DNA from 4 places in the Pseudomonas sp. SMN11 genome. Region 3 is predicted to be linked to each of the others. Evidence: riboswitches for the same ligand, from Rfam matches in the RefSeq annotation. Region 3 holds a riboswitch; each other region holds the start of a gene.
The links. Region 3 has a riboswitch for cobalamin ahead of cobW (cobalamin biosynthesis protein CobW). Riboswitches for the same ligand answer to the same signal wherever they lie in the genome.
Positions count from the first base shown of each region.

Region 1: linked by a shared signal. The riboswitch ahead of ACLEJU_RS04160 (ABC transporter substrate-binding protein) and the one ahead of cobW (cobalamin biosynthesis protein CobW) in region 3 are both predicted to bind cobalamin.
Region 2: linked by a shared signal. The riboswitch ahead of ACLEJU_RS04150 (TonB-dependent receptor) and the one ahead of cobW (cobalamin biosynthesis protein CobW) in region 3 are both predicted to bind cobalamin.
Region 4: linked by a shared signal. The riboswitch ahead of ACLEJU_RS07145 (CbtB domain-containing protein) and the one ahead of cobW (cobalamin biosynthesis protein CobW) in region 3 are both predicted to bind cobalamin.

Region 1 is NZ_JBKGGW010000003.1:20,177-25,104, forward strand. Features, by position in the region: gene ACLEJU_RS04150 (TonB-dependent receptor) at 1-344, shown strand, start outside; gene ACLEJU_RS04155 (DUF1624 domain-containing protein) at 550-1,716, shown strand; cobalamin riboswitch at 1,745-1,945, shown strand; gene ACLEJU_RS04160 (ABC transporter substrate-binding protein) at 2,055-3,065, shown strand; gene ACLEJU_RS04165 (FecCD family ABC transporter permease) at 3,065-4,078, shown strand; gene ACLEJU_RS04170 (ABC transporter ATP-binding protein) at 4,075-4,863, shown strand; gene ACLEJU_RS04175 (OprD family porin) at 4,882-4,928, shown strand, end outside.
Region 2 is NZ_JBKGGW010000003.1:15,202-20,129, reverse strand. Features, by position in the region: gene ACLEJU_RS04150 (TonB-dependent receptor) at 1-1,727, opposite strand, end outside; cobalamin riboswitch at 1,837-2,042, opposite strand; gene ACLEJU_RS04145 (outer membrane beta-barrel protein) at 2,201-2,947, shown strand; gene ACLEJU_RS04140 (N-acetyltransferase family protein) at 3,010-3,579, opposite strand; gene ACLEJU_RS04135 (carboxymuconolactone decarboxylase family protein) at 3,658-4,002, opposite strand; gene lpxO (lipid A hydroxylase LpxO) at 4,136-4,928, opposite strand, start outside.
Region 3 is NZ_JBKGGW010000026.1:52,320-57,247, forward strand. Features, by position in the region: gene cobN (cobaltochelatase subunit CobN) at 1-1,567, opposite strand, end outside; gene cobW (cobalamin biosynthesis protein CobW) at 1,571-2,638, opposite strand; cobalamin riboswitch at 2,739-2,949, opposite strand; gene fni (type 2 isopentenyl-diphosphate Delta-isomerase) at 3,201-4,247, shown strand; gene ACLEJU_RS19980 (LysR family transcriptional regulator) at 4,299-4,928, shown strand, end outside.
Region 4 is NZ_JBKGGW010000005.1:46,422-51,349, forward strand. Features, by position in the region: gene ACLEJU_RS07130 (hypothetical protein) at 42-410, opposite strand; gene ACLEJU_RS07135 (hypothetical protein) at 659-973, shown strand; gene ACLEJU_RS07140 (hypothetical protein) at 1,037-1,198, opposite strand; cobalamin riboswitch at 1,644-1,867, shown strand; gene ACLEJU_RS07145 (CbtB domain-containing protein) at 1,980-2,165, shown strand; gene ACLEJU_RS07150 (CbtA family protein) at 2,173-2,865, shown strand; gene ACLEJU_RS07155 (cobalamin biosynthesis protein) at 2,883-3,275, shown strand; gene cobM (precorrin-4 C(11)-methyltransferase) at 3,306-4,058, shown strand; gene ACLEJU_RS07165 (DUF1272 domain-containing protein) at 4,120-4,362, shown strand; gene ACLEJU_RS07170 (response regulator) at 4,578-4,928, shown strand, end outside.

The DNA.
Region 1 (4,928 bases), on a different contig from region 3:
TGGTCGATGGCGTGGCCCAGGATCGAGCCGGCAACCGCCCGGCCAATGTGCCGCGGCGCACGGCCAACCTATGGCTGAGCAAGGGCTTCGGCCAGCAGGTGGAGGCCGGGATTGGCGCGCGGTATGTGGATGAGCGTTACGCCGACACGGCCAATAGCCAGAGTGCGCCGGGGTATACCGTGATCGATGCCAACATTGGCTGGCAGGTGCTGCCGGATGTGCGCCTGGGGTTGCAGGTGAACAACCTGTTCGACCGGGAATATGTGGCGTCGATGTTCAGTGGCGAGCAGTGGTTGATGGGCGCGCCGCGGTCGTACTTCGCTACCGTGGATTACACCTTCTGACTTGAACCGCCTGTCCCGGCCTCTTCGCGGGCAAGCCCGCTCCCACAGGATTTCTACTCACTTGAAAAGGGTGGTGGACCTGTGGGAGCGGGTTTACCCGCGAAAAGGCCAGCACAGGCAACACAAAAATCTCTAGGAGAAGCGAATTAAATAGTTATAAGATAACGTTTCATTTGACATTCATTCCTGCCTGCGACTTCTTTCCATGACCAGCGCCTCAGCCCTCCCAACCCAGCTCACCCAGCGCCTGCAGAGCATCGATGCCCTGCGTGGCCTGGTGATCCTGTTCATGCTGCTCGACCACGTGCGTGAAACTTTCTTCCTGCACCGCCAGGTCAGCGACCCGATGACCATCGACACCACCGACCCATCGCTGTTCGCCAGCCGCACCCTGGCCCACCTGTGCGCCCCAGTGTTCGTCCTGCTCACCGGCCTGTCGGCCTGGCTGTATGGCGAGAAATACCAGGGCCGCAGCGATGTGTCGGCGTTCCTGTTCAAGCGCGGGCTGTTCCTGGTGGTGCTGGAGTTCACCCTGGTCAACTTCGCCTGGACCTTCCAGCTGCCGCCGAGCGTGGTCTACATGCAGGTGATCTGGGCCATCGGCGTCAGCATGATCGCCCTGTCGCTGCTGGTGTGGCTGCCGCGTCCTGCCCTGCTCGCCCTGGGCGCGCTGATCATCGCCGGGCACAACCTGCTCGATGGCCTGCACTTCGGCGTGGAATCGGCCCTGCATGTGCCGTGGGCGATCTTGCACGACCGTGGCTGGCTGGAGGTCTCGGAGAACCTGCGCCTGCGCACCTCCTACCCGGTGCTGCCGTGGATCGGCGTGATCGCCTTGGGCTACGGCCTCGGCCCGTGGTTCGCCCGTGGCAGCGACGCCGGCGAGCGCCAGCACCGCCTGCTGATGGCCGGCATCATCGCCCTGCTCGGCTTCATGGTGCTGCGCATCTACAACGGCTACGGCGAGGCGCCGTGGAGCGGCTACCCGACCGTCACCCAGACCCTGATGAGCTTCTTCAACATCACCAAGTACCCACCCTCGCTGCTGTTCCTGGCCCTGACCCTGGGTTGCGGCCTGCTGTTGTTGCGCGCCTTCGAGCGCGCCGGACTGGCCCGCTGGATCAGCGCCCTGGCGGTGTTCGGCGCAGCGCCGATGTTCTTCTACCTGCTGCACCTGTACGTGCTCAAGCTGCTGTACCTGGCCTGCGTGGCGCTGCTGGGCCTCAACCACGGCGACTACTTCGGTTTCGACGGCATCGGCGCGGTGTGGCTGGCCGCGCTGCTATTGGCGGCGGCGCTGTACGTTCCAGTGCGCTGGTTTGCCCGACTCAAGGCGCGCCGGCGCGACATCAGCTGGCTGAAGTACTTCTGATTATGCGTTTCACCCGGCGGCCGGATGGTCTACCATGCCGGCCGCCGGTTTCCACCACGGAATTAATAGGGAATCCCAGGCCCGCCCAACCAGGCGTGCCGATCGGAACTGCCCCCGCAACTGTAGGTGCCGAGCCTGCTCCATTGATGCCACTGGATCATGATCCGGGAAGGCTGGAGCCGGGCGAGGACGCACCAGTCAGGAGACCTGCCGGCAAATATTCACCAACCGGCGGGGTGTCCGGGATGGCCATCCGTGTTGCCCCTGTGCGTGCAGGGGCTCGGCGATGCCTGTCCGTGCGTTCCTCACCAGAACTGTCCGACAGGAGATCGCCCAGCATGCTGCCCCGTATCACCGCCCTGCTCGCCGGCCTGAGCCTCACCGGCCTGGCTCAGGCCGCCGCCACCCACTACCCGCTGACGCTCGACAACTGCGGCGCGCCGCAGACCTTCACCCAGGCGCCCGAGCGCGCGGTCACCATCGGCCAGGCCGGCACCGAAGTGCTCTACGCCCTGGGCCTGGGCGACAAGCTGGCCGGCACGTCGTTGTGGTTCAACAACGTACTCCCGGAATACAAGGCACTGAACGACAAGGTGCCGCGCCTGGCCGACAACGAACCCAGCTTTGAGGCCGTGCTCGGCAAGCGCCCGCAACTGGTGGCGGTGCAGTTCGAGTGGATGGTCGGCGCCCAGGGCGCGGTCGCTACCCGTGAACAGTTCAGCGAGCTGAACATTCCAACCTACCTGCTGCCCTCGGACTGCGAAGGCAAGGACAACCTGGTCGGCGCCGACGGCACCCGCCTGCAGGCGTTCCAGGTCCAGAGCATCTACAAGAGTGTCAGCCAGCTGGCCGAGATCTTCGACGTGCAGGACCGTGGCGCGGCGCTGAACAGCGACCTCAAGGCACGCCTGGATAGCGCGAAGCAGCAGCTGGCAGGCAAGGACCTGTCGCAGACTTCGGCACTGTTCTGGTTCTCCAGCGCCGACCTCGACATCGACCCCTACGTCGCCGGCCGCCAGGGCGTGGCCGACTTCATGCTGCGCACCCTGGGCGTGCGCAACGTGGTCGAATCGACCGAGGAATGGCCGACCGTGGGCTGGGAAACCCTGGCCAAGGCCAACCCGACCTGGCTGATCATCGCGCGCATGGACCGCCGCCGCTTCCCTGCAGACGACTACCAGAAGAAGCTCGAATTCCTGCGCAGCGACCCGGTCACGAAGAACATGGACGCGGTAAAGAACAACCGCATCATCATCCTCGACGCCGACGCCATGCAGGCCGGCATCCGCCTGTTCCGTGGTTTGCAAACCTTGTCTACGGCCTTTGCCAGCGGTAAAGCGGCGCAGTGATGAAAGCCCTGCCCTTCAGTGCCCTGGCCGTTCTGGCCCTGCTCGCAGCCGTGCTGGCCGGCACCGCCATCGGCGAGACCAACCTGTCACCAAACGTGGTCTGCCAGGTGCTGGCCAACCACCTGTGGCAGGCCGGTTACCCGGTCGACCCGATCGATGCCGGCATCGTCTGGAACTACCGCCTGACCCGCTCACTGGTCGCCGCGGCTTGCGGTGCAGGGCTGGCGACCTGCGGGGTGATCCTGCAGGCGCTGCTGCGTAACCCATTGGCCGAGCCCTACCTGCTCGGGCTGTCCGCCGGCGCTTCGACCGGTGCTGTGCTGGTCGGCCTGGTGGGCCTGGGCAGTGTCGCCCTGAGCATGTCCGGCGGCGCCTTCATCGGTGCCCTCGCGGCCTTTGCCCTGGTACTGGTGCTGGCCCGTGCGGCCGGGCCGAGCCGCAACAACGCCCAGGTGATCCTCGCCGGCATCGCCGGCTCGCAGCTGTTCACGGCCCTCACCGCCTTCCTCATCACCAAGTCGGCCACCGCCGAGCAGGCGCGCGGCATCCTGTTCTGGTTGCTGGGGAACCTCAGCGGCGTGCGCTGGCCGTCAGTGTGGATGGCGTTGCCGGTGGCGCTGTTCGGGCTGGCGATGTGCCTGTGGCACCGCCGGGCGCTGGATGCCTTCACCTTCGGCGCCGACTCGGCGGCCTCGCTGGGCATCGCCGTGCGCCGCACGCAGTTGCTGCTGATCAGTTGCGCGGCACTGGTAACGGCCGTGATGGTGTCGATCGTCGGTGCCATCGGTTTCGTCGGCCTGGTCATCCCCCACGCCCTGCGCCTGCTGCTCGGCCCCGGCCATGGCCGCCTGCTGCCGGCCAGCGCCCTGGGCGGCGCGCTATTCCTGATTGCCGCCGATGTGCTTTCGCGCACGCTGATAACTGGCCAGGTGATTCCGGTCGGCGTGGTCACCGCCCTGATCGGCGCGCCGGTGTTCGCGCTGATTCTGGTCAGCCGCCGGGGGCGCCCATGACCGTCATGAATGCCGTGCACGTCGCGCCACTCGCCTGCCGGGGGCTGGGCCTGCAACTGTCGGGCAACACCGTGCTGTGCAACATCGACCTCAACGTGGTGGCCGGTGAAACCCTGGGCATCGTCGGCCCCAACGGCTCGGGCAAGTCGTCCCTGCTCAAGTTGCTGGCCGGGCTGCGCACGCCGGGCACCGGCAGTGTGCAGTTGCTCGGCGAACCCCTGGCGCGCCTGCCGCGACGGCGGGTCGCCCAGGCGCTGGCGCTGGTCGAACAGCAGGCCGACACCCTCGATGCAATCAGCGTGTTCGATGCCGTCGCCCTGGGGCGCACGCCCTGGCTGTCGGCGCTGGCACCGTTTTCCCGGGAGGACCGTGCCATCGTCGAGCAGGCCCTGGCCGACCTCGACGCCACGCACCTGCGTGAACGCGTCTGGAGCTCGCTGTCCGGCGGCGAGCGCCAGCGCGTGCACATCGCCCGCGCCCTGGCCCAGCGCCCGCAGGTGCTGCTGCTCGACGAGCCAACCAACCACCTCGATATCCAGCACCAGCTGAGCCTGCTGCAACAGGTGCAGGCACTGCCGGTGACCACCTTGGTGGCCCTACACGACCTCAACCAGGCGCTGACCTGCGACCGCGTGGCGGTGCTCGACAAAGGCCACCTCGTGGCCCTCGGCAAGCCGCTGGAGGTGCTCACCCCGGAGCGCCTGCTGAGCACCTTCGGTGTGCACGCCCACTACCTCACCGACCCTTTCGACGGCGCGCGCATCCTGCGTTTTCGCGCCCCTTGAATGACAGGAAGTTGCCGCATGTTGTTGCGCCCCGCCGCTGTACTCGCCTTGCCTCTGGCAATCCT
Region 2 (4,928 bases), on a different contig from region 3:
GACACCTGCCACTGCTGCCCCAGGGCCAGTTCCAGCGACGCCTCCAGGCCATCGGAGGTTTGTTGCCCGGCCTGCTGCGCCTCGTGGGTGATCGGGTCATCCACCAGCAGCTTCTTCTTGACGATATGGAACGCCGCCAGCGTCCACTCCCCACGGCCCTCCCAGAAGCGCTGCTTGAGGCCCAGCTCGGTCTGCTTCGCTTCGGTCAGGTCGTAGTGCATCTGCGACGGGCTGAGGCTGACCAGGTTGTCCACGCCGTCCTCGCTGGTGGAGTACTGGCCGTAGAGCGACAGATTGTCGTTGACTGCGAACACCAGCCCGGCGCGCCAGTTGCCGCCCTCCAGGCCGCGGTCGCTGCGGCTGCCGTCGACCAGGTTGTCGCGGTCGATGTGGTTCTGGTCGCGGCGCACGCCGGTCACCAGCGACAGGCGCTCGGTGAGCTGCAGGCGGTTCTCGGCGAACAGGGCGAAGGTGTGGGTGGTGGACAGCGTCTGCGGGCGGGTTGGCGAGTCGCTGTGGAACCAGCCCGGGGTCGGCTGCCAAGGGTCGATGTAGTCGCCGCCCACGTCGTTGTACGGCCGGTTGCTGTCGACGTTGAAACGCACCTTGTTGTACTCGACACCGACCAGCGTCTTGCTGGCCAGGCCGAACAGGCTGTGGTCGAAGCTGAAGGTCTGACGGTCGCCGATCTGCTCCTGATTGTGCTTGATCTCCAGGTAGCTCTGGCGCTCCAGCAGCGCGCGATCGGCGTCCCAGCTGTAGTTCTCGGCATTGCGCCAGTGGCGGCGGCTCTTGATGTAGTACAGCTGGTTGCTGGCGCTGAGCTGGTCGTTGATCGTCCAGTCGGTGGTGAAGCGGGTCCACTCGTCGTGGTAGCGCTGCTCGTCGTTCTGAACGTTGTAGTTCTTCTTGCGCAGGCTGCTGCGGTAATGGCCGTCGATCAGCGGCTTGCCGTAGTAGTTGGCGGGCTGGGCGTCGCCGCGCTCGTGGGCGAGGGTGAAACTCAGGTCGTCGCTGGCATCGAAGCGCAGCGCGGCACTGAGTGCCAGGCTGCGCGAGTCGGTGCGGTCGACCCAGCCGTTGCCAGCCTGCTGGTTAAGGGTCAGGCGATAGCTCAGACGTTCGCTGAGGCTGCCGCCGCTGTCCAGGCCCAGTTGCTGGCGGTCCCAGGAACCGTAGCCCAGGCGCAAGCGGTTGTGGATGTCGCCAGCGAACGGCTTTTTCGGGATCACGTTGATCACCGCGCCGGTCGCGCCTTCGCCATACAGCACCGAAGCCGGGCCGCGAATGACGTCGATCTGCTCGACCATCCACGGGTCGACCGGGAAGGTCTGGGTGCCGGCCCCGGTGTACAGGCGCGCGCCGTCGAACAGGGTCATCACCGAGCCATGGCCAGTGAAGCCGCGCGCCGACAGGCCAGTGCCGCCATCGCCCGGGTTGCCGATGAAGGTGATGCCGGGCGAGCGGGTCACGGCGTCCTGCACGGTGAGGTTGTTGCGCTGCTCGATCTGTTCGGCAGTGATGCTGCTGGTGCTGGCCGGGGTTTCCAGGGCAGTGAGGTTCAGCCGTGAACCGGCCTCGGTCGGCGTGGCCAGGTCGACGTGTTGCGGGTCACGGCTATCGGTGATGGCCGTGGAGGGGAGGTTCAGCACGGGTTCTTCGGCCAGGGCTGGCAGCGTGACGGCCAGGCAGGCCGCCAGGGGGTGAAGCTTGATGAATCGGGACATGTCGTTCCACTGCTGCAGGAATGAATGGATCCCGGTGGAAAACACGCAAAGGCACACCACGCATGCAGGGGCGCACGCGGATACCGGCCTGCGCCCGCCCACCGCGGGTTGCCAAGTGAGGCTTCAGGCCGGTCTCCGGGCTTGCGAGGGGCGTGAGGCCTTCACCTTCCCATGCTGGCGCACAGTGGTGTGTCGAAGGCATCGCTCGCTTACCGTTGCGGGGGCAGCGCCGGACTTGTCGTGAATCACGACGCACCGGCTTCCCGTTTCACCCTGCGCACGGCGGCGCAGGACACCTGAAACTGGCGCGCATCTGACCATCGAAGCGTGGGTACGTCAAATCTGCGCTCCAATAAGTCTCGATTAATCACAGGCTTGTGCGTTTTTTCTGACATTTCTTCGAACTTTTCCAACCCCCCCCTGCCTCGAACCGTTCGTCAATCACTCGTCTTACTGTCATGGAGACTGTACCGATGTTCGCTCGCAACCTGCTGCGTCACTCCTGCTTGCTCGCTCTGCTTGGTAGCTCGTTTGTGGCCACCGCAGCGCCCAATACCGACCCATTGTTCAGCGTCGGCCTGCTCGGTGCGTACGATAAATTCAAGTTCGAAGGCGGCAGTGACTCCGACAAGGAGCACATGGGCCAGGGCGGGGTCTTTGCCACGTTCGGCAACAAGCTGACCGCCGAGTCCGGGTTCATCTACCAGATCGGTGCTGAAGCCACGTACGGCAAGAAGAACGACAACAAGCTCAAGGAGGCCCAGGCCGACCTCGACCTTGGCTGGCGTGCGGCACTGGATGCGCGCAACTTCGTCGACGTGATCGTTGGCGGTGGCTACAGCTGGACCCGGTTCGAGCCAGAGATCAACGACCTCGATACCCGGCTCACCTACAAGTCACCGTTCGCCAAGGCGGCGTTGGGCTACAACCATCAGTTCGACGCATCGACGTTGCGCGTGGAAGTGGGCGCGCGCCATACCATCGACGGTCGCGCACGCTTGAAGGTCGATGACTTTGGTAGCGACAGCGTGGACATGAAGGACCGCACCAATCCCTATGCCGAGGTCACGCTGCTGATGAACCAGCAGGGCGGAATGCCGGTGCAGGCGGGCGTTTACTACACCCGCACCGAGTACAAGCTGGACGAGGATTCCCCGGTGGCCGACAACACCAAGCTCAAGCGTGACGAGTTCGGCTTCAAGGTGGGGCTGGCGTTCTGAGGTTGACCTGTTGACTGCACCGGCCTCTTCGCGTCGAACCGCCGCGAAAGGGGCCTCACTGGCTAACGCCCGCGGCGGCGCGACACCCGTGCTTCGATGTTCTTGCGCCCGATCAGCAGGGGCGGCTTCTCCACCACCGGCTCATCGGCCAGCCACTTGTACATCACCAGGCAGTCGACCAACCCCAGGCGAGCATGGCGATAGGCTTTGGGCAGGCGGCCAACGGTCTCGAAGCCGAGCTTGGTCCATAGCGCCACCGCCACTTCGTTGCTCGCCACGACCGAATTGAACTTCAACGCCAGAAAGCCTTCCTGGCGCGCCAGCTTCTGCGAGTGCTCGCACATCAGCCGGGCCACACCACGGCCACGGGCGGCGTCGCAGACCATGTAGCCGCAGTTGCCGACATGGGCGCCAGGGCCGGCGGCGTTGGCCTTGAGGTAGTAGGAGCCGAGCAGTTCGCCATCGGCTTCGGCCACCAGGGTGTGCAGCGGCAGTTGCAACCACAGCTGGCGTGCCTGCTCGACGTCCAGTTCGGGGTCGAAGGCGTAGGTTTCGCGGGCCTGGACGATGGCCTGGAAGGTCGGCCAGAAACGCTCGAAGTCGTCGGGCGTCATGGGGCGGATGTGGATCATGGCGGTTCCTGCAGTGGCTAGGCCGCCAAGTCTGGGTGGCGCGGCGCCGTCGCGCAAGGGCGGCGACGCCGTCGGGCTTCAGCCGTTGGCCTTGCCCACCGCATCCATGGCACGGGCCGAGTAGACCAGCGCGGCCCCGGCATTCATCGCCACGGCCACACCCAGTGCCTCGGCGATCTCCTCACGGGTGGCGCCATGCTTGACGGCTTGCTGTGAGTGTACAGCGATGCAGCCGTCGCAGCGGGTGGTGACAGCCACGGCCAGGGAGATCAGCTCGCGGGTCTTGGCGTCCAGGTGGTTGGTCTTGGCACCCGCGCCGCTGGCGGTCATGTAGCCGGCCACGGTGTCGGGGGACAGTTGCTTGAGATCGCCGATGCCGGCCATCAACTGCTTACGGTAGGCGTCCCAGTCCATCATGCTCATCGTCTTCACCTTGGTAAGGTTGCGAGTGGAGCTTTGATGCTAGTCGAAGCGCGGGAAGTCAGACTTGTACTTTAGTGCTGGCCGGCTTTGAAACGGCCAAACAAGGCCGTTTCTGCAATTGCCAACGTGCCGGTCAGATGTAGACGAACACCAGCACCAGAGCGGCGACCACCAGCCACTTTTCCAGGTAGTAGCGCATGCGGTTGCGTTTCTTCAGCGCCTTGCCACGCTCGCGGATCTTGTAGATGCGGGTGAACAGGCGGTTGATGCCGCCGGTCTTGTCGCCGGCGTCGTTCGGCGCGGCGGCGGCGGCCATGACGTTGCGGCTGAACCAGCGGTTGAACGCGGTGGCCCAGCGGTACTTCAGCGGGCGTTCGATGTCGCAGAACAGGATGATGCGGTTGTGCTCGGTGGTGTTGGCGGCGTAGTGGATGTAGGTCTCGTCGAAGACCACGCCCTCGCCATCGCGCCAGGAATACTTCTCGCCGTCCACGTCGATGTAGCAACCGTCATCGTTCGGCGTGTCCAGGCCGAGGTGGAAGCGGTACGAACCGGCATACGGGTCACGGTGGCGGACCAGTTTGGCACCCGGTGGCAGGGTGGCGAACATCGCCGCCTTGACCGTGCCGATGCCTTGCAGCAGCTCGGTGGTACGTGGGCACAGGGTCATGGCCGACGGGTGGCTTTCGCCGTACCACTTCAGGTAGAAGCGCTTCCAGCCGGTCTTGAAGAACGAATTGAAACCGACGTCGTCATAATTGTCGGACTTCTTGATCTCGCCCACGTGCAGCAGCTGCTGGCCTTCGGCACGAATCTCCTGCCAGTGCTCCATGAGCGGCTTCAGCTCTGGGAACGCCTCGACCGGCAGGTAGGGCTTGGCGGGGTGCTTGGAAAACAGGTACAGGAAGCTGTTGACCGGGGCCAGA
Region 3 (4,928 bases):
CCGGGTCGTGGTACACCGCGCTGGGATCGACGTGATATCCGCGCGCCGGCTGGATGCCAACGAAGGTCAGGCCAAAGCGCAAACCAGCCACCATCAGGCGGCCTGCGCGGTACATCGGGTCTTGCTCGGGCGGCCCCCACCGTTCCAGCACGGCCTGGCGGTTGGCCTCGGGCAGGCGTTCGAACGCCGCCTGATAGTCCGCAAGGCTCAGGCTCTGGGCGCAGGGGCGCTGGTCGAGGTGCTCGAGGTCATTGGTGACGCCGCCGAGCAACTGATGAATCAGTTGCGTGCCGCTGCCTGGCAGCTCCGCAAGCGGATAGCCCTCGGCCTGCAGCGCCTTGAGGATGTTCAGGGCGGCAGCTGGAGTATCCAGGCCAACGCCATTGCCAATGCGGCCATCGCGGGTCGGGTAGTTGGCCAGCACCAGGGCCACACGCTTTTGCCCATTGGGCAGGCGCGCCAGTTCGACCCAGCGCCGTGCCAGCTCGGCGACGAAGTCCATACGCTCGGGGTGTGCGCGGTAGCAGACCACGTCGGACTGGCTGCGCTCGCTGCGCCAGGCCATGTCCTTGAAGCTCACCGGGCGGGTGATGATGCGCCCGTCCAGCTCCGGCAAAGCGATGTGCATGGCCAGGTCGCGGGCACCGAGGCCCTGCTCGCTGGCCTCCCAACCGGGTTGGTTGTCCTGTGCGCAGATGGCCTGCAACACCGGGACATCACGGCGGAACGGGCGCAGGTTGGGGCGTTCCGGGCTGGACAGGGCAAACCCTGTGGTGTTGATCAACACCTCCGCGCCCACTTCGTCCAGCCAAGCCTCGACCTGCTCCAGGCAGGCACTTTCCTTGAGGCTGGCTACTGCGATGGGCAACGGGTTGAGGCCCGCCGCCTGCAAGCGCTCGCAGAACACGTCGATAAAGGCGGTGTTGGCGGCCTGCAGGTGTGAACGATAGAACAGCAATGGCGCCACCGGGTGTTCGGGGTTCCACTGGCTGTACCAGTCCTCGAGCAGCGCGCCAGGTTTGCGCGGGTGATACACCGAAGTCCGCGGCAAAGGCTGCGGTTCGTCCCAACGGTAATCGCGCCCCAGCCACTGGTTGGCCAAGCATTTGAACAGGTTGACGGCGTTGCTCTTGCCGCCCTGGCGCAGGTAGTGCCAGAGGCGTTCGGCCGGCTCGCCGGTGACGGTTCCGAGGCCGGTCAGCTCCGGGTCCGGGCGGTCATCGCCGGGGACCAGAATCAGCTGCACGCCCCGTGCTGCCAGCTCGACCAACTGTTCGACGCCATAGCGCCAGTAACCGACGCCGCCATGCAGCGACACCAGAATCACCTTGGCATGGCGCAGTACCTCGTCGACATACAGGTCGACCGAGGCATGGTTCTGCACCTGCATCGGGTTGGCCAGGCGCAGGCTGGGGAAATCGTCCGGCAGTTGCTCGGCGGTTTCGGCGAGCAACGCCAAGTGCGAGTCGCCGCTGCAGAGGATCACCAGGTCGGCGGGTGTCTGGCCGAGGTCGGCGATGCTGTCGTCCGGCACGAAGCCGCCGGGCTGGGTCCGCAGCAGGTGCATGGGTCAGGCGCCCAGGGCCTGGCGCAGGCGCGCTTCCAGTTGTGCGGCATCGAGGTCCTGGCCAATCAGCACCAGGCGGGTAATGCGTGGCTCGTCGGCGCGCCAGGCACGGTCGAAGTGCTTGTCAAAACGGGTACCCACGCCCTGCACCAGCAGGCGCATCGGTTTGCCGGGGATGGCCGCGAAACCTTTGGCGCGCAGGATGCCGAACTCCACCACCAGCTGGGTCAGTGCATCGAGCAGCAGGCTTTCGTCGGCTTCGGGCAGGTCGATGGAGATCGAGTCGAAAGCGTCATGGTCGTGATCGTCGTGATCATCGCCGTCATGGTGGGAATCGTGATGGGTGCGACGGCCATCGATGTGCGCTTCGGACTCCGCGCCCAAGCCCAGCAGTACTTCCAGCGGTAGCCGGCCGCTGCTGGCCTCGATCACTTTGACCGCCGGTGGCAGCTCCCCGGCCACTTCGGCACGGACCTTGGCCAGGCCTTCGGCGTCGATCAGGTCGGCCTTGTTCAGGACCACCAGGTCGGCGCTGGCCAGTTGGTCGGCGAACAGTTCGTGCAGCGGCGATTCATGGTCCAGGTTGGGGTCCAGCTTGCGCTGCGCGTCGACCTGGTCTGGATAGGCGGCGAAGGTGCCAGCGGCCACGGCCGGGCTGTCGACCACGGTGATCACCGCATCAACAGTGCAGGCGTTGCGGATTTCCGGCCACTGGAAGGCTTGCACCAGGGGCTTGGGCAATGCCAGGCCGCTGGTTTCGATGAGGATGTGATCGAGGTCGCCGCGGCGTGCGACCAGTTCGCGCATCACCGGGAAGAACTCCTCCTGGACGGTGCAGCACAGGCAGCCGTTGGCCAGTTCATAGACGCGGCCGCTGGCTTCTTCCTCGGTGCAACCGATGCTGCATTGCTTGAGGATTTCGCCGTCGATGCCAAGCTCGCCGAATTCGTTGACGATGACCGCGATGCGGCGGCCCTGGGCATTGTCGAGCATGTGGCGGAGCAAGGTGGTCTTGCCCGAGCCGAGGAAGCCGGTAACGATGGTGACGGGGAGCTTGGCCAGTGTTTTCATGTCGCGTTGCCCTTGGCAGGTTGGCGCGGGCACACGGGACGAAAGCCGCAGGCCAGGCCGGCCGGGCTTGTTCGCCACCGGATCACCCCGCCCGGTTGAAAGTCGAATTCGGCTCGAGGCAGGTCTCCTGGCTTGCACCGTTCCAGTTCTTTACAGGCAAGAAGCTGGCGGGATGACGCCTTCCCGCGCGCGGCGCAGTGGCTGTGTCGATCCGTTGTCGGTGCTTACAGTTGCGGGGGCAGCCGCGGCTTGTACCGCGTTCCCGTCTTAGCTTCGGCAGGGCCGAAGAACCTCGAAGACGCAAGGCTACGCGGGGGGTGGCGGGTGGTCAACTGGTGCCCGCCGAAAACCTCGCGGCGCCTGTCCGATCGAGCGCCGCCCGCGCGGCGCTCGATCTCATGGACGCTGCAAGACTACCGGCGATCACCTGCCAGCCCTCACACAATCACAAACCAAGCATCCATTGAAAGGAACCGGTGGCACACGCCAATGCCTGATGTTGTGCCAATTTTCAGCTTATCTATATTTTGCATCCCAGCTGCCCCTTCGAAACGGAGCCGGCATGAAAAAAAGCCCGCTAAGCCAACGCAAGGACGATCACCTGGATATCGTGCTGACCGCCGCCGCCACCGCGCACGGCGTAGACCCCGGCTGGTCGGCACTGCGCTTCGAGCACTGCGCATTGCCCGAAATGGCCCTGGACGACGTCGACCTGAGCACCGAGCTGTTCGGCTGTGCCCTGCGTGCCCCACTGCTGATCAGTTCCATGACCGGTGGCGCCGAACGCGCACGCTTCATTAACCAGCACCTCGCCGAAGCCGCCCAGGCGCTGGGCATAGCCATGGGCGTCGGCTCGCAACGAGTAAGCCTGCGTAGCGACCAGGACCAAGGCCTGACCGACGAACTCCGACGCCTGGCACCGGATGTGCCGCTACTGGCCAACCTCGGCGCCGCCCAGCTGCGAGAGGCCGACGGCTTGGACCTGGCGCGCCGCGCAATCGACACCCTGCAGGCCAATGCCCTGATCATCCACCTGAACCCCCTGCAGGAAGCCGTACAGCCTGAAGGCGACCGTGACTGGCGCGGCGTACTCAAACGCATCGAAGCTCTGACTTCCCAACTGCCGACGCCGGTGATCGCCAAGGAAGTCGGCGCAGGCGTTTCAGCCAGCGTGGCGCGCATGCTGTGTGACGCGGGCGTAGCCATGGTCGATGTCGCCGGAGCCGGCGGCACCAGCTGGGCAGCGGTGGAAGCCGAGCGCGCCGGCAGCGCCGCCGAACGCGAGGTCGCCCTGGCGTTTGCCGACTGGGGCATCCCGACCGCGCAGTGCCTGCTGGCGGTGCGCCGCGCCGTGCCGGAAATCGGCCTGATCGCCTCCGGCGGCGTGGCCAACGGCGTCGATGCTGCCAAGGCCATTCGCCTCGGTGCCGACCTGGTTGGCCAGGCAGCCCATGTACTGAGTGCGGCGATGATCTCCACCCAGGCCGTGGTGGAACATTTCGAGATTCTTCTGCGCCAGTTGCGTATCGCCTGCTTCTGTACCGGGTCGCGCAACCTTGCGCAACTGCGCCGGGCGCGCTTGCTGCCGAGCAACCTGACACCGCCATGAGGCATGCGGCTGTGGCATGATCAGCGGCTCCCTTCCTGCGGGCCCCTGTGCATGCTGATCGACGAAGAACTGACCCTGAAAAAGCTCGAGACCTTCCTCGCCTTCATGCGCAGCGGCAACCTCGGCCGCGCCGCCGCCGAGCTGTCCACCAGCGCAGTCAGCGTGCACCGCGCCATCCACTCCCTGGAAAGCGCCCTGCGCTGCCCGCTGTTCAAACATGAAGGCCGCCAGCTGATACCGCTGGAAAGTGCCTACGTGCTGGAAAAGAAAGCCCGCCAACTGATCCAGGACGCCGAGCAAATGGTGCGCCAGACCCGCGAGGCCGCCGGTTTCTATGCCGAACGCTTCCGCCTTGGCGCGCTGTATTCGCTGACGGTAAAGACCGTGCCGAAGCTGGTGATGGGCCTGAAGCTGCGGCGCAGCGAACTGAACATTGACCTGACCCTGGGCTCGAACGTCGACCTGCTGCAACGCCTGAAAAACCATGAGCTGGAAGCGATTTTGGTGTCACTGGACGAAAGCGTGGCGGACCCGGCCTGCGAGCAACTGCCGCTGTTCTCCGACGACATCTTCCTCGCTGTGCCGACCGACTCGCCCTTTGCCGAGCAGCAGGAGGTCGACCTGGCGGACCTCGCCGACTCCACATTCATCACCCTGACCCAGGGCTTCGCCACCCACCGC
Region 4 (4,928 bases), on a different contig from region 3:
CGCTCTCATGTGCGGGCTTTTTGCTCTTGCAGATCAACGATTCAGGCTTTTTTACACAACAATGCAGCATCGAGCAGTCTGCCATGGTCATACCAGGCGTCGCGCTGGTAAGCCGTGAACTGACGCTCGGTTCCCGTGCCGCGCAGTTCTACCAAACCAGCGGCCTGGGTAGGGTCAGTACTTTCGACGTACAGTTTTACCGAGTTGTCGCCATCGACCTCATAGGTTTTCACATTGCCTTGAAGTTCGCCTTTGACGCACCCCAGATAAGCGGGCGTGCTTCTATCGGTAGTACCGGACGTATAATCATGGCCATCCCGCACATCCCGATTCTGTGCACACCCGGCCATCAACAGCGTGGCGAAAGTGGTTGATAGTATTGCGCATGCGACCGATCTTGAGCTCTTCACGCGACACGCTCCTGCTGCCCCATCGATAACTGACGAAAGAGTGGCCAAGCCGAACGCCTTTTTTTAGTTCTCGTGTGCCCATGTTACTGCGCAAAGTGCACCGCACAATAGGCTTGTTTGCTATATGGGCAATGGCCCATGATCGGCAACTTTTCGGCTTTCGGATTATTTCTTTAGCCGAGCGGAACGATTTCAATCAGCCATGATTCTCATGCGTATCGACCAGGCGCAACGTTCAGGAGGGGCCCATGGTGTGGTGGATGGAAATACTCGCCCAGTTCGTGATCTCCACAGGACTTGCCGTGTTCAGCATCTTTGTGTTCTGGGCCTACACGCTGGCGTTCGGCAGGGCCTACAGCAAACTGCTGTCAGCCGCGTTGGCGCTGGCCCTTCTGGGCATCGCCGCCTTTCCCCATGGGACCAGCTTCGCCATCAGCCAGCAGGCGCTGCTGGGGGCTGGCAGCGAATTCCTGTTGCTGGTCGCAGACGCATTGGGGGTGATCAGCGCCGTGATGATTGCATCGTTCTTTTTCAGTCCTGGGCGAATGCTCGAAGAATCATGACGGCAGCCAGGCTATCCGCCCAGCCCTTGGCCGGTGAGCGAACAGCCGTCTGCTTCAATACTGTCAGCGTGGGCCGCCACCGTGCCCGCCGCCCATCATGCCCGGGCCGCCATGCCCCCCACCATGCCCGCCACCGCCACCTGGCGGCATGAACATCCAGCAACCTGCCAGCGTGGATAACAATGCAGCCACCACGGCGGCACGCAATACATGCTTCAACTTCATTACAGCGCTCCAAAAGGCGAAAAGCGGTGCCCTGCCTTATGTAAGGCAGGGCAGCGCTGCCAGTGTAAATTCCAAACCGGCCAGCCCGGGCGAGCTTTTACATAACTTTACTATTGCGTGGCACAGGCCTGGTCGCAAGCGCAAGGCATGAAGTCAATGCTGCCTTGCGTCAGTAGCGACGATAGTCCTGGTGCCCCCCACGATCTCCATCGTAGTAATGCCGATGGTGGTGATCTCCGTCGTGCCAGTAAGGCCAGCAGCCACTGAGCAACAACAACCCTGACAACACGACAACCCATGCAGTCTTGCGTTTCATGTGCGTACCTCCGGCCAGGCGAAGCGAGGCCTTGCTTACGTTGGACTGCGCAAAAAAGGGAGGTTCGGGCCGGTCGCCAGCCGCTGATCGTGTTTCATCTGTATTTGACGCCACCCTCGCCGCGTGCTCTCCTTACGCCTTGCGTCAGGTGCCCCCATCGGGGGTGAAACGGGAAATCGGTGCGTCGCAGGCCCTTGCCAGGGCCGGGCTAACCCGGTGCTGCCCCCGCAACGGTAAGCGAGCGAAGCGTCCAGACCACTGTGCCACGCAGTCCGGCATGGGAAGGTGATGCTTTTCAAGGAGCCCTGCTCCTCCTCGCAAGCCCGGAGACCGGCCTGGCGTTCATGAACACCCCGCGGTGGGCGGGCGTTGTCGCATTCCCTCGGGCGCCCCGTGCCCCGGGGCTGCCGCGCTTGTCCCCATTGCCCCATTGCCTACAAAAAGCAAAAAGCAGAGGATCGCGTCATGCCCATCTCCAGCGCCAAACACAGCATCACTACCCCCGTCACCCTCAGCCAGCGTGTGGTCATCGCCGTAGGTGCCAGCTTGCTCGGCCTGTGCCTGGTCTACTTTGCCGGGTTCTCGCATATCGAAGCCGTGCACAACGCCGCGCACGACACCCGCCACAGCGCCGCCTTCCCTTGCCACTGAGGCTGTCATGATCAAGCGTATCGCCCGCACTGCCGGGTTCAGCGGCCTGCTCGCCGCTCTGTTGCTGACCCTGCTGCAAAGCTTCTGGGTCGCACCGCTGATTCTCGAGGCGGAAACCTATGAATCGGCCGCACCCGTGGCCGAGCAACACAGCCACGGCGAAGAGGCAAGCGCAGGCCACACCCACAGCGAGGAAGCCTGGTCGCCAGAAGATGGCTGGCAGCGCATCCTGTCGACCACCGGCGGCAATCTGGTGGTCGCCGTCGGCTTCGCCCTGATCCTTGCCGCCCTGTACAGCCTGCGTGAGCCGGGCCGTACCAGCACGGGCGCGCTGTGGGGTCTGGCCGGTTTTGCCGTGTTCTGCCTGGCCCCAACCCTGGGCTTGCCGCCGGAGCTGCCAGGCACTGCCGCCGCCGACCTCGGTCAGCGCCAGAGCTGGTGGGTCGGCACCGCAGCCGCGACCGCACTGGGCCTGGCCCTGCTGGTGTTTGCACGCCATGGCCTGCTCAAGGCACTGGGCGCCGTCTTGCTGGTGGTGCCGCACGTGATTGGCGCTCCGCAGCCGGAAGTCCACGAAAGCCTGGCTCCGGAAGCCTTGGAGGCTCAGTTCAAAATCGCCTCCTGGCTGACCAACGCAGCTTTCTGGGTCGCCCTGGGCCTGCTCAGCGCCTGGTTGTATCGCCGCTCCAGCCACGCCTGATGGCCATCGACCAGCCATTGCCGGCACTGTACGCTGGCTTCGGCTGCCGCCGGGGTTGCCCGGTGGACGTCCTCGAGGTATTGCTGCATGAAGTGCTGCAGCGTCACGGCCTGACCGCCACAGCACTTCGTGGCTTTGCCAGCATCGCGGGCAAGGCCGACGAGCCAGGTTTGCAACAACTCGCCGCACGCTACGCCCTGCCGTTGGTGGTTTTCACTGCCGAGCAGCTGCGGGCGTACGAACCCCTGCTCAGCCACCGCTCCGCAGTCGCCTATGCCTACTGCGGCTGCTGGGGCGTGGCCGAGAGCACGGCACTGGCCCTGGCTAGCCTCAGTCACGTCGGCCCCGCACTCAGGGTGGCCCGCCAGGTGCGCGGCCCCGCTACCCTGGCACTGGCCTGTGCCGGATAATCGCTTCTTTCATCAATTCAAGGATCCGCCATGACGGTCTATTTCATCGGCGCCGGCCCCGGCGACCCAGAACTGATCACGGTCAAGGGCCAACGCTTGATCCGTCAGTGCCCGGTGATCATCTATGCCGGTTCGCTGGTACCCGCAGCGGTGCTCGAAGGGCATCAGGCCGAGACGGTCATCAACAGTGCCGAACTGCATCTCGAGCAAATCATCGACGCCATCCGCGCCGCACATGCCAATGGCCAGGACGTGGCCCGGGTGCACAGTGGCGACCCCAGCCTGTATGGCGCCATCGGCGAGCAGATCCGCCACCTGCGCGAACTGGGCATCGATTACCAGATCATCCCCGGCGTCACCGCCACCGCCGCCAGCGCGGCGCTGCTCGGCTGCGAACTGACCCTGCCGCAAGTGGCGCAGACGGTCATCCTCACCCGCTACGGCGACAGCTCACCGATGCCCGCAGGCGAGCAACTTGGCGACCTGGCCCGACACGGCAGTACCTTGGCCATTCACCTGGGGGTGAAGCACCTGCCACGTATCGTCGAAGAACTGCTACCCCACTACGGCCCCGACTGCCCGATCGCGGTAATTCATCGTGCTACCTGGCCAGACCAGGACTGGGTGCGCGGCACCCTGGCAGATATCATCGAACAGGTTGCCAGCAAGGGTTTCCGGCGCACTGCCCTGATCCTCGTCGGCCATGTACTCGGCGATGCGCCATTCAGCGAGTCGGCGCTGTACCGCGCCGGCCACGCCCACCTGTACCGCCCCGGCGACTAGCATTGCCAAGCTGACGAGGGGCGGAGCAGACTGCGCATTCCACCAGACCGGAGGGTTACCCATGCTGGAGCTGCGCCCTAACTGTGAATGCTGCGATGCCGACCTGCCGGGCGACAGCCCTGACGCCCTGATCTGCTCGTTCGAATGCACCTTCTGCCGTAACTGTGCTGACCAACGCTTGCAGGGACTTTGCCCGAATTGCGGCGGCCAGTTGCTGGCCCGCCCGACGCGGGTGGGCCAGGCGTTGAGCAACAACCCCGCCTCGACCCAACGGGTCCTCAAGCCTCATCCGACCTGCGCCTGACCCTCCGCCAGCACAGGCACCGCCACTTCTGGCGATGCTTGTGACGGTCGCCGTGTAGGAAATTTCTACAATACCGACTCGCTTGTTCAACACATCTATACTCGCCATTACCATGGATCCGGAATGGTCGTATCGTGCCGCACAGCAGAAAAAGCTTGCAGACGTATTCCTGATTGCCTCAGGAAGCCGACCACATTCCGACAGGAGTAAGTTACATGACCACCGTGCTGATCGTTGATGATCACGCCATCGTCCGTTTTTCCTTGCGCATACTGCTTGAGCGTGAGCGTTTTCGCATCGTCGGCGAAGTCGACAATGGCAGTGAAGTGGCACAGAAGGTGCGTGAATTGCGCCCGGATGTGGTACTGCTGGACATAGGGCTCCCCGGCCTGGATGGCATGGAAGTCATCAAGCGCCTGCAACAACAGGAGCCGGCCCCCAAGATCATGGTGCTGACCGGGCAGGCTACCGACCTTTACGTGCGCCGCTGCCTGGATGCCGGCATTGGTGCATTCGTCACCAAAGGCGAGGATCTGGAGGCCGTGGTGTTCGCCCTCAAGGCCCTG